DNA from 4 places in the Yersinia entomophaga genome. Region 3 is predicted to be linked to each of the others. Evidence: predicted binding sites of a transcription regulator. Region 3 holds the regulator's gene; each other region holds the start of a gene.

Region 1 (3,201 bases), 200 kb from region 3:
TTTGTTGATTGAGATAACCTTCTTTGCCCGCCGTTTGCTGCCAGCCCAGAATACGAACCTGCATCATAGTGGCCTGATCGCCTTTATTTTCAACCCATAGGCTAGAGGACTTTTGATCGGCGGGAATGACCGGGTCAATAGGCCAAATCAACACATTATTGGTTGCGAAAATATTGAAGGAAAACCCGGTTAAAATTAATAAAATAAATGGCTTATAACATTTTTTAGCGAGAGTGTTTATTTTTTTCATTGTATTTATTACCAGGTTAAAGTCACTGTTAAGGTGTCCGTATAAAGCCCTGAATAGTTATTTCCATTCAGAGTTAACAGCCCATAAATTGGCAAAGTAATATTATTCGCATTGCTAAAGGTGACGGCGACGTTGCTATTGACCGGAATAGCCGCATTGGTTGTACTGTTATAAAGTGAATAGGGCACTAAATAGGATTGTCCGCTGATTTTAAGATTACGGGTCGAAGTGTAATTAGCTCCACCGTTAATACTCATATTGAGAAGGGTACCAGGCGTGCAGGCGAGAGTAATAGTCGAGCTTTGCGTATAAGTACCGTTGACCTGAGCGGTGGACGTGCCGGGGTAAGTTCCGAAATTAATCTGCCCAAATACGCCGGTATTAGTGCCGCTGATCAGGCAGCCATTGGAAATAATTGCCCCGACCTGAAAAGATTGTGTCGGCAATGCCAATACCGGAAAGACCAAAAATACTAATATTGCTGGGCTATGATAGATAAAAAATGCAAAACCCCATTTTCTATGGCACATAGCCTCTCCATTCTCCCAGACGTTAATAAGTTACCTGTACGCCGATAGTATCGGTGTAAATATCCGGGTAAATGTCAGTGCCGCCGGTTACGCCGGTTATGTTACCGAAGAAGGTATACAGGTTGCCGTAGGTGGCATCGCCGGTGGTGGTTGGCGTCACTGTAGTGGCGTTGACAATCGGTGTGGTAAAAGAATTCGAAGTATAAAGACCATAGGCAATCGCCTGAGTCGTGTTGGTTGTACCGACCAGATAGCGCGGGCCGGTAGACGGCACAGTGCCGTGTATGTTGGCCGGAGCTGCATTACTGCCGGTAATGGTTAGCACAGGGGTGATACCAGGGGAACATTTCACGCTGATGGCGCTGCTTCCCGTACCTGAAGCTCCCGAAAGAGTTGCCGAGCCACCGGTAAATCCGGTGGTGGTGAATGAACCAAAGCTTAAGACACCTAATGTCAGGCCGCTGGTTGCTGCACTGTTGTTAACCAAACAGCCGTTAGTCAACGTTAATGTGGCATTAATGCTGCCCGTTGTGGTCGCCGCCAGAGCAGAATTGAGAAGAATCATAGGTATACCGATGCCACAGATAAGATAATATTTTTTCATCATTTACCCTTAAATTAGCTGGCCAGATCTATTTTTATAAAAATGAAATCTTACTGCTTAATCGGTTGTTCTTTATGATTAAACCCTAGGTTAGCCTTGGGTAAATTTCAAGCTCACCAAATGTAAAAGTGACAGCCTTACTCATTAATTATCAATTTTAGATCCGTTGGCTCGAGATTGCTGAATTAAGAAATTCTTTAATTATATTTTTATTTATAAATTTCAATTGATTAATTAATATTATTTAACTCAACTGGCTATTTGACTAATTCACGTTTAAATACTTCCTCCCTGGTAAAGCGGCTTAATAAGTCTGGCTCCCCTCGAACATCGCCTCTAATTCCTTTTTTGATGAAAAATTTATTGTGATAAACATCACATTTCCAAAACAAAATAGACGGGACTAAGGGTGATCTTAATCACATTTATTCCATGTGGTGATTAATTGTTGCACTAATTTCACTTAATTGATTGGCATAAATGTGACTGATATCACTAATTAGCACGCTATTTTGGGGTGTTTGTGGTGATCTGCATCACAAATATTTTGCGGATTACGCCCTCATTACAGCCCATGCTAGAGTTTAAATTGCATACAGCAATTCGGCGGATTTCGCAGTGCCGCCTTAATAATTATCTCGCGCTCTTATTGTTAGCGCGTACCAATAGGGGTGTTTTTATGCTTTCACCAGACATTAAGGTTAAAGTGCAAAACTTTGGCCGATTCCTAAGTAATATGGTCATGCCAAATATTGGCGCATTTATCGCTTGGGGTATTATTACCGCTTTATTTATTCCGACTGGCTGGCTGCCAAATGAAACTTTAGCCAAGCTTGTTGGCCCAATGATTACCTATTTATTGCCGTTATTAATCGGTTATACCGGTGGTCGCTTAGTTGGTGGCGAACGCGGTGGCGTCGTCGGTGCTATAACCACCATGGGCGTCATCGTCGGTGCGGATATGCCGATGTTCCTCGGCTCGATGATCGTGGGTCCGTTGGGCGGTTGGGCTATTAAGCGCTTTGACCGTTGGGTTGACGGTAAAATCAAAAGCGGCTTTGAGATGTTGGTTAACAACTTCTCTGCCGGTATTATCGGGATGCTACTGGCTATTCTGGCCTTTATGGCGATCGGCCCACTGGTCGAAATCCTGTCCAAAATGTTGGCTGCTGGCGTGCATGTTATGGTTAAAAATAACCTGCTGCCGTTGGCTTCTATCTTCGTCGAACCGGCGAAAATCCTGTTCCTAAACAACGCTATCAACCACGGTATCTTCTCTCCGCTGGGTATCCAGCAGGCGACGGAAACCGGCAAATCAATCTTCTTCCTGATTGAAGCCAACCCAGGCCCAGGTTTGGGTGTGCTGATGGCCTATATGTTCTTTGGTAAAGGCAATGCCAAGCAATCTGCTGGCGGCGCAGCCATCATCCATTTCTTCGGCGGTATTCACGAAATTTATTTCCCGTATGTACTGATGAATCCGCGCCTGTTGTTGGCGGTGATTTTGGGCGGTATGACCGGCGTGTTCACTTTGACTTTGCTGAACGGCGGTCTGGTTTCTCCTGCTTCTCCAGGCTCTATTCTGGCCGTATTGGCGATGACGCCTAAAGGAGCTTACTTCGCTAACATTGCTGCGGTTGCCGCTGCTTTCGCTGTCTCTTTCGTGGTCTCAGCCATCTTGCTGAAAAACACCAAAGTTAAAGATGATGAAGACAATTTGGAAGAAGCGACTCGCCGCATGCAGGACATGAAGCAACAGTCCAAAGGCGTTCAGGCGGCTAACGCTGCTGCCGCCGCGGGCGATCTGACTACCGTGC
Region 2 (3,201 bases), 1.4 Mb from region 3:
GCCACTTCTTCCAGCGCGATTGGCAGTGAGCCACGGCGGAAGTAAATAGATTTCGGTAGTTTATGCCACAACATGTTTTCTGCTCGCTTAGCCACAGTTTTCTTGTTGATCAAGTGTTTCGGACCGACGTTTTCAGAGATGGAGTTACCACCCCATGAACCACAACCCAGCGTCAGAGACGGTGCCAGTTTGAAGTTGTACAGGTCACCGATACCACCTTGTGAGGCAGGGGTGTTAATTAGAATACGGGCAGTCTTCATTTTATCGCCGAAGTATTTCACGCGAGCAGTCTGGTTATCCTGGTCGGTGTACAGGCAAGAGGTGTGACCAATCCCGCCCATTTCAACCAGTTTTTCCGCTTTATCGACTGCGTCTTCGAAGCTCTTCGCACGATACATCGCCAGAGTCGGGGACAGTTTTTCATGAGCAAACGGCTCGGATTCGTCCACAACTTTCACTTCACCAATCAGAATCTTGGTATTGCCCGGAACCTTAATACCGGCCATTTCAGCAATTTTAGTTGCTGGCTGACCTACGATAGCCGCGTTCAGGCCACCGTTTTTCAGGATGATGTCCTGAACGGCTTTCAGTTCTTTACCTTGCAGCAGGTAGCCGCCGTGGGAGGCGAAACGTTCACGTACCGCGTCGTATACGGAATCAACGACGATAATAGATTGTTCAGATGCGCAAATGACGCCGTTATCAAAGGTTTTAGACATCAGAATAGAGGCTACAACGCGTTTGATATCTGCGGTTTCATCAACCACAACAGGCGTGTTACCTGCGCCTACGCCGATAGCAGGTTTACCAGAGCTGTAAGCCGCTTTAACCATGCCTGGGCCACCGGTTGCCAGAATCAGGTTGATATCTGGGTGGTGCATTAGTTGGTTAGATAATTCAACGGTAGGGGCATCAATCCAACCAATAATGTCGGCTGGCGCACCTGCAGCGATAGCGGCTTGCAGCACGATATCAGCAGCTTTATTGGTTGCGTCTTTAGCACGAGGATGCGGAGAGAAAATGATACCGTTACGGGTTTTCAGGCTGATTAATGCCTTGAAAATAGCCGTTGAAGTTGGGTTGGTTGTCGGCACGATACCGCAGATTAAACCGATAGGTTCCGCAATAGTGATGGTGCCGAAAGTTTTGTCCTCACCCAAGATGCCGCAGGTTTTTTCATCTTTGTAAGCGTTATAGATATACTCAGATGCGAAGTGGTTTTTAATAACCTTATCTTCGACAATACCCATGCCAGATTCCGCTACGGCCAATTTAGCCAAAGGGATACGGGCATCAGCAGCGGCTAGGGCGGCAGCGCGGAAGATTTTATCAACTTGCTCTTGAGTAAAGTTGGCATACTCGCGCTGGGCTTTCTTGACGCGTGCTACTAGCTCGTTAAGTTCAGCGACATTCGTTACAGCCATAATGCTCTCCTGATAATGTTAAACTCTTTTAGTAAATAAGCAGTTGAAGCAACTAGTATAGTCAGGCTATCTCGTGCTGCATTGTCGAATAGGAAGACTTTTCGCATTCTACTCAACCATTACTACCGCTGATTTACTGAAAGAGCTTTCTTTATTTTTGTCGGGGTGCGGATTTGAAGCTAACCACAACTGACCTTTCCAAGCTCTCTACCTCTTTTCCTATGACAGAGCTTAACTATTCTTAGGTATGGATTTCGTGATTTAAATCACAAAAACGTCAAGCTGACACCTTTCAGCAGCGTTGAATTGAGAATTAAAAGCATTAAAACCATAAAGGCGATATTTTATGACGTTAAAACAGCAGAAAAGACACACTTTGTTAACAGTTGCTCGCCTATTTTTTGAGTAAACTTATTGCGTATTAAAATGCTGATCTAATCCATAGATTCCCCAATGTAATTCCATTACATTAGCGCGCATATAGATGAAGGCTGTGCGTTATGCCAGTCCGGCAGCCAAAATAACTGCCTGAATGGCTCCAAGCGGCGGGTTTCTTCTGTAGTAGCTTGTAGTCGCGCCGTCACCTGAGCAAAAACTGGTCAGGGAGGCGCTAATCGACGGACATTAACCGCTAATGGTGGTTATTGCGCCGAGGTACTTTATATTAGCGATAGTGCGGAGTGGGTGTGAGTCAATCACTGTTGGACCTGTCAGGCTACATCAAGTTTTTTGTTGGCTTGTTTGCGCTGGTTAACCCGGTAGGAATATTGCCGGTATTTATTAGTATGACGAGTTACCAGGCAGAAGCGGGGCGCAATAAGACAAACCTGACGGCGAATCTTTCCGTCGCCATCATTTTATGGATAGCGCTATTCCTTGGGGATGCCATCCTGAAAGTATTTGGTATTTCTATCGATTCTTTCCGCATCGCCGGCGGTATTCTGGTAGTTAGCATTGCAATGTCGATGATTAGCGGCAAGCTGGGCGAGGATAAGCAAAACAAGCAGGAAAAAACCGAAACGGCAGTGCGGGATAGTATTGGCGTAGTACCCTTGGCTTTACCATTAATGGCAGGCCCAGGGGCGATCAGTTCGACTATTGTCTGGAGCTCCCGCTATCACAGTTGGCTAAATTTGCTCGGTTTAACTCTTGCTATCGCCTTATTTGCCTTCTGTTGCTGGCTGCTATTTCGCGCGGCGCCGCTATTGGTACGCTTGCTAGGGCAGACCGGTATTAACGTTATCACCCGAATCATGGGTTTGCTGCTGATGGCATTAGGTATCGAGTTTATTGTTACCGGTTTAAAGGCCAGCTTCCCCGGCTTACTTTAATTTAATTAATTTAATCTCGCGATGATACCGGCTGGCCGACCTATATCCTCGGCTGGCCGGTTTCCTTCCTCTCGCTTTCATTTTTTGTTTTATTTCCCACTTATCCGGTTCTTCAATATCCCTGTATTTTCCTAAACCCCATCCCGCTGCATTAATTTGGTGCGAACAGTGCATTAATTTTAACCAGATGCACTTTAATGTGGCGTAAATAAAGCTCTCCTGCCTTTAAACTGACTTAAAGCCTATTTATCTGTGTTTACGCACTGGCATCAGCGCCGTTTGATTAAAATAAATCCGTCATTTGTTGTTAATTTGCTCACATGATTCTGTAATGCTTGTGTGGAATTTATCTAGATGTTATTAGTGATTAAGACAACATATCCAGATGTTTATTCTGGGAATGGTATAAATGTTAATTTTATGTTTCTTTCTGCGGGTTGTGCGAA
Region 3 (3,201 bases):
CTGCCAGCTCGTTGGTCATGGTAAAACGCTGTAATTCATGGCGGTGATACAGAAGATTATCAGCGACGACCCGCAAACGATGAGCAATGACCTGCGCATTCCGCCGGATGACCGCTTCTGCATGGCTTTGTTCCACCAGTTTTTGCACTTCTTCCGGTTGGTGCAGACTGACAGTAATGTGCTCCTGCAAATCCAGCGCCACCTGAAACATTAATCGTAGCCGCTTTTGCTCCCTTTTATGAGTATGAGGAAGCATATTAAGTTGCTGATAAAGCTGGGTTATTAAATCCATTACGCCCTGCTGGCGTTGTAGCAACGGCGGCAATGCGGTTTCCGGATCGATATGTTGAGTCAGCAAACTGTATTTGGCTTCTAAATAATCGGCTAACTGGCGATATAGCTGGCTCAGGGTTTCTCGCATCGGCTGTTCTTTCCACAGGCGGAACCACAGGCCGGTAAATAGCCCGTACCAGGCGGTGCCAACGATGAAAAGTAGCGGAGTGTGCCAAATTGGGAAGCGGCCAATCATGCTTAGTGTGAATATCGCAGCGACTAGCGCAGCGGGCAATAAACGGGCGTGCAGGGGGCTGATGGCTCCGTTAACGCCTAAAATGAGAGTCAGGCCAAACATAATCAGGGGGAGGGGAATATGCCACAGCAGGAATTGTTGAATCAGAAAACTGCTGAGGGCGAATAAAGTTCCGCCAACGACTAAGCGTTTGGTGAAGTGCTTATGGGGGGTATCTAGGCCAGCGATATTGCAGCAGGCAGGGACTAAGGAAAATAACAGGCCAAGCTGCAAATTACCGAGCAACAAACCGATAGCCACAGGCAAACACAGCACCAGCGTTTGCCGTAATGCATAGTTTACTTCAGGGTGGTAAATCAGCCGACGCCACATCAGGTCAATATCCGTCGTCCATATGCAGACAAAGAAAAAACCGGTGCCATGTTAAGCACAGGGAACCGGTTTTTTTAGGTAATTAACGGGTGCCGTAAACGACAATCGTTTTACCATGCGCAGAGATCAGGTTTTGATCTTCGAGCATTTTCAGGATTCGACCGACGGTTTCGCGGGAGCAGCCAACAATCTGGCCAATTTCCTGGCGAGTAATCTTAATCTGCATCCCATCTGGGTGTGTCATTGCATCAGGCTGTTTTGCCAGATTAAGCAGCGTTTGCGCGATACGCCCGGTCACATCAAGGAAAGCAAGGTTGCCCACTTTCTCGGATGTAATTTGCAGGCGATTCGCCATCTGCGAAGACAGACGCATCAAGATATCTGGATTAACCTGAATCAGCTGACGGAATTTTTTGTAAGAAATTTCAGCCACTTCACAGGCGGTTTTTGCACGAACCCAAGCACTACGTTCTTGGCCTTCTTCAAATAATCCAAGCTCACCGATGAAATCCCCCTGGTTTAAATAGGAGAGAATCATTTCTTTACCTTCTTCATCTTTGATCAGAACCGCAACGGAACCTTTCACGATGTAGTAAAGCGTTTCGGCTTTTTCACCCTGGTGAATCAGCGTACTCTTCGATGGATACTTGTGAATATGGCAATGAGACAGGAACCATTCGAGAGTTGGGTCTGTTTGTGGCTTGCCGAGAACCATTCGCTGTTATCCTCTGTTGTTATCGCTGCCTAACTTAACAGGGCTCAGAGTTCCCTGTACGGCGTGTTTATAAAATACACTTTCTATTAGCATATTAATTTGCTCAACTACCGAAAGGTATAGCCAATATACATCTCAGATAGAGACCCTTCACTGAGTCTTGATCTCTACCCTTTTTATTCTAAGAAACATCTCTTCGGCTCTGTTTGTAGCACAGGATGAGGCCAGTGTCTTGTGTTGTATCGCTTCAGCATGATGAGGGTCTGGTTACATTGCCACTTTATGAATGAAAGAGTAGTCTGATTCGGAAAAGCTAATAGGGAGTGACGGGTATGCAGGCACGAGTAAAATGGGTTGAAGGTCTGACTTTTTTGGGTGAATCCGCCTCTGGTCATCAGGTTTTAATGGATGGTAACGCCGGAGATAAAGCCCCAAGCCCGATGGAAATGTTGCTGATGGCGGCCGGTGGCTGTAGCGCTATCGATGTGGTGTCCATTTTGCAAAAAGGGCGCAACGATGTGCACGACTGCGAAGTAAAATTGACCTCCGAGCGTCGGGAGGAAGCCCCTCGCCTGTTTACCTTGATTAACCTGCATTTTGTCGTCAGTGGTAAAGATTTGACCGAAAAAGCCGTCGAGCGAGCCGTTGAGCTTTCCGCGGAGAAATACTGCTCGGTAGCCCTGATGTTGGGTAAGGCTGCCAAAATCACCCACAGTTTTGAAATTCGCTCTCTAACCTGACCATATTTATCAACGCCCGGTTTATTCGCTCCGGGCGTTGTATTTATAGGATTCATATACGTACAGAATTGCTTGTATCACTGCCTGTTTATCCGGAAACTGCTACTCAAAGACTCAAAGACTCAAAGACTCAAAGACTCAAAGACTCAAAGACTCAAAGACTCAAAGACTCAAAGACTCAAAGACTCAAAGACTCAAAGACTCAAAGACTCAAAGACTCAAAGACTCAAAGACTCAAAGACTCAAAGACTCAAAGACTCAAAGACTCAAAGACTCAAACATCTTAAATCGTTAAATCCCCCGCTGTTCCCTTACTCACCGCGATTCATATTTCGCAGTCAATCGCCGCGGTTCAATTTTTTGATTTTCTATCAGGCTGTTATCGTATTTATTCCTATACATTTTTAAGATAAACGCCGTCGTTTTCCAGGCGCCTGATCGTTAGATAGTCATTGCGAATGGTTTCTGCGTCAGAATGAACCAGATAAATAGCACCTGGCTGGCTGAAAACATCCTGAGTGACCCCAATAGCATCACCTTCTTCTACATAAAAATCAGCCAGTGAAAAAGACGGTAAAGTAAGAAGTTCGGATAAAAAATCCTGCTGATGGAAGATACCTTTATGTCTATTAATCAGGCCGATATTGTAAGAGTAATTTTGTAGCTGGTATGACGGATGGCATTCGGTAAATGACAGAAACTGCGTCGGTGCGGTGATTGCCATAACCGTGGCACAAATTTGCCCCAATCCGGTGGTACGCGCCGATATGGTAGGACGCAGAATTCCGTCCGTTCTGGCGGCCACCTCGACTAATTTAGGCCCCGACGTTGTTAACATCACTTCT
Region 4 (3,201 bases), 2.0 Mb from region 3:
GAGTATCAAATAGCGTCAGTGGCCCAATACTGGCAGGTTTGATTTGGCCGAATTTACTGTGATCGGCTACCAGAATCTTGCGCTGAGATTTGTTCAGTGCGCGCTGTTTCCACGGAATTTCGTCGAAGTTAAAACAGGTTGCGCCGAATTCAATGCTCACTCCGGCGGCAGAGATAAAGGCTTTGTTCGGGCAAACGTTATCCAGCTCGTTATGCTGGCCGATGGGTGAGAAAATATAGTTGTTTGGCTTGAATTCGCCGCCGCACAAGATCACTTTGCAGTTCGGTTTATCTTGAAGCGAAAGAAAGGTATTCAGCGAATAACAGAGGGCAGTGAAGGTCAACTCTTCGGGAATTTCGTCGATAATTAGTGGGATAGTGGTGCCGCAATCAAAGAAAATTGTGTCGTTTTCTTCAATGAGCTGCGCGGCCAGTTGCCCAATTTTGCGCTTTTCCTCTACCTGTTTTGCCTGCTGATCGGAAACAAAATAGTTGTTAGCGCTGTTCGACTTGGGATCCATCACCACATAACCGCCCAGTAGAATCACGGCAGAAGGTTCCGCACTAAGATCCCGACGGATTGTCATTTCTGAAACTCGGAGCAAACTGGCCGCGTCTTTCAAATGAATTTTGTCGGAACGTTTTAAAGCGTGAGTCAGTTTATTAATACGTTCGGCACGGCGAGTTTCCATTAACGCTTCCCAACAAAGTAAACCCGGCCTAAGCCGGGTTAAAGATAATTAGTAGCTGGACGCAGCCGCTTGCTGGCCAGATACGATGGCTACACCTGAACTTGTACCAATTCGCGTTGCGCCGGCCAGAATCATTTTCTCGGCAGTTGCGCGGTCACGCACGGCACCTGAAGCTTTAACACCCATATCCGAGCCTACCGCAGCACGCATCAATTTCACATGTTCTTCACGGGCGCCGCCGGTGCTGAAACCTGTAGATGTTTTCACAAAAGCAACGTCAAGTTCACGGCACATTTCGCAAACTTCAACGATTTGCTCATTGCTGAGCAGGCAGGTTTCCAATATTACCTTCAACGGAATAGCGGCGCAAATATCGCGTACGGCTTTAATATCTGCTTTAACTTCAGCGACTTTACCGCTTTTTAACCAACCTACATTAATCACCATATCAATTTCTTGTGCGCCTGCTTCGATAGCCGCCTTGGCTTCAAATACTTTGCTGGAAGTCAGACCTGCGCCCAGAGGGAAGCCAATCACCGAGCAAACTTTCACATCGCTGCCCGCAAGCTGGCTGGCTGCCACAGGAACATAGCCGGAGTTTACGCAAACGGCGTAGAAATGGTGTTGTTTGGCTTCTTCACACAGTTTGACGATCTGCGCTTCGGTGGCGTCCATGGCTAATAGGGTGTGATCGATATAATTAGCATAGTTGATAGTCATAAAAAATGTCCTTGGTTTGTGTAGGTAATATCATTTGTTGTGATAATAGTAACATTTAACGCAAATGACAACCTTTATGTTGTTAATATCACATGTAAAAGCCATATTTTGTTATTTAAATAACATTTAGTGATGGTGTTAGTTCTTGCTATGAAAGAGATAGGAGATATAACCGGCTGATTTATGATGAGTTATCTTGAGAGACAGAGATTCTTGCGAGCAAACCGGCAGAGGTTCTGCCGGTAAAATGCGAACAGTTGGCAGAAATTAATCTTTTACCCAACCTTTACTGATAGGAAAAGAGAAGCAGCGTTGATAAAGATTCGCCAATCCTTTCGCGATGTTATCGCCAAACAGATTCCACAGTAACTGTGAAAATAAGCAGCCGACGATTGCCACCAAGAAGCCACCGACCATATCTAACGGCCAGTGTACACCAAGGTAGATCCGCGACCAGGCTATGGCCAACCCGACGATCAGCAAGGCAATGCCGGACCAAATCCGATGCCAGCATAAAAAGGCCAGCGCAAAGGTAAAGATGGCGGTGCCATGGTCGCTGGGGAAGGAGCTGTCCGGTGCGTGGGGTAAAAAGTTATAGCCGAAACCATCGACAAAGGGGCGATTATGCGGGAATAACATACCGATACAGACCGATGAAAGCATTGCAAAAATCAGCGCAATGGCGGTTTTACTGATGGTCTGACGCTGTAGCGACATTTGTTCTCGCGGGCCCCACAGCCATAGGCCGATCATCAGTAATGGAATGATGCTGATCAGATCTCTGGCAATAAAAATGGCGAACTTCACCAACCACTCGGGTGAATTGGGCGTGGCGTTAATCAGAGAAAACAAAAAATGATTTAATTGTTCCATTACTCAGTACCTTAATGACGGTGGTCATAACCACTAATCAACCAAAAAAGAGCCAATTGGCTAAGCCAGACCCACCACCCAGCCCACAGGTTATGAGTCAGAAAATGTGCCCCGCGCATGACCTGACCGAATCCCATTATCATTCCCAAACATACGCCGACTATCCAGCAAAGCGTAGCAAGGCGAGGGCGTTCAGGATAAAACAGGAAGAATACGGCCATCAGCGCAAAACCGCTGGAGGCATGTCCTCCGGGGAAACAGTGACCGGGGCCTGCGCCAGCCGGAGCTGTATCCATTAATATGTAGCTGGCGGCTTTTCCACCGTATTCCACCAGATCCCAAGGACAGGAATGAGCGCTGGTAGATTTCAATATCCCAATAACCAAAGGGCCAACGCCGATCAGCATCGTGGTCACCACCAGTCGAAAATTTCGGCGATAGACTCCCCAAAATAGCGAGCAGACGGCCGCGCTGATAATCGTGATTTTTAACAGCCGGTGATTGAACAAATCTAACCAGTAGTTATGTTCCCAAGGGAAACTCTGGGTTTTTGGATCAAACCAATAGCCACTTATCAGCAAGTCGAGTTGTTCATTACGAGATAACCACAGAAACACCAATCCGCTGATTGTTAACCCAAAAACCTGCCAAAGGTAAAAGGATAACGGCAATGAGTAAAGGGGGTTTGTCCTAATTATCACTCCCGTTGAGCCTTGATTTAATGATGATGGAGTGTTTTCACTGTTCTTCACGGTTAATCCAGCAGGATATTCATAATAGTCCCACTGTAATAATTCTATATTAAGAAAGCCTTAGGGCGCTTCTGACGCAGATAGGAGCCGTTTTAGAAAAGGGAATCAGCGTGTTAGTAACGCTAAGGATTAGGGCGAGAGAAATGAGCGTGCAGCCAAGGGAAA

What was found. Region 3 encodes CRP, which controls carbon source genes, mostly activating them, when cyclic AMP is high. Its sites were predicted from a motif close to ATGTGANNNNNNTCACAT; they were not measured.
Region 1: PL78_RS12295 (PTS mannitol transporter subunit IICBA) is a predicted target of CRP. The motif match lies at 1,792-1,809, and genes of this name have one in related genera.
Region 2: adhE (bifunctional acetaldehyde-CoA/alcohol dehydrogenase) is a predicted target of CRP. The motif match lies at 1,596-1,613, and genes of this name have one in related genera.
Region 4: deoC (deoxyribose-phosphate aldolase) is a predicted target of CRP. The motif match lies at 1,488-1,505, and genes of this name have one in related genera.

What each region holds. Positions count from the first base shown of each region.
Region 1 covers NZ_CP010029.1:2,698,104-2,701,304, reverse strand. The annotation lists gene PL78_RS12310 (fimbrial biogenesis chaperone) at 1-250, opposite strand, end outside; gene PL78_RS12305 (Csu type fimbrial protein) at 259-780, opposite strand; gene PL78_RS12300 (spore coat protein U domain-containing protein) at 803-1,345, opposite strand; gene PL78_RS12295 (PTS mannitol transporter subunit IICBA) at 2,064-3,201, shown strand, end outside.
Region 2 covers NZ_CP010029.1:1,073,639-1,076,839, forward strand. The annotation lists gene adhE (bifunctional acetaldehyde-CoA/alcohol dehydrogenase) at 1-1,424, opposite strand, end outside; gene PL78_RS04840 (YchE family NAAT transporter) at 2,111-2,755, shown strand.
Region 3 covers NZ_CP010029.1:2,495,808-2,499,008, reverse strand. The annotation lists gene PL78_RS11515 (YccS/YhfK family putative transporter) at 1-901, opposite strand, end outside; gene crp (cAMP-activated global transcriptional regulator CRP) at 984-1,616, opposite strand; gene PL78_RS11505 (OsmC family protein) at 1,949-2,356, shown strand; gene PL78_RS11500 (ATP-grasp domain-containing protein) at 2,751-3,201, opposite strand, start outside.
Region 4 covers NZ_CP010029.1:493,744-496,944, forward strand. The annotation lists gene deoR (DNA-binding transcriptional repressor DeoR) at 1-691, opposite strand, end outside; gene deoC (deoxyribose-phosphate aldolase) at 740-1,411, opposite strand; gene ybjG (undecaprenyl-diphosphate phosphatase) at 1,679-2,284, opposite strand; gene PL78_RS02385 (phosphatase PAP2 family protein) at 2,296-2,955, opposite strand.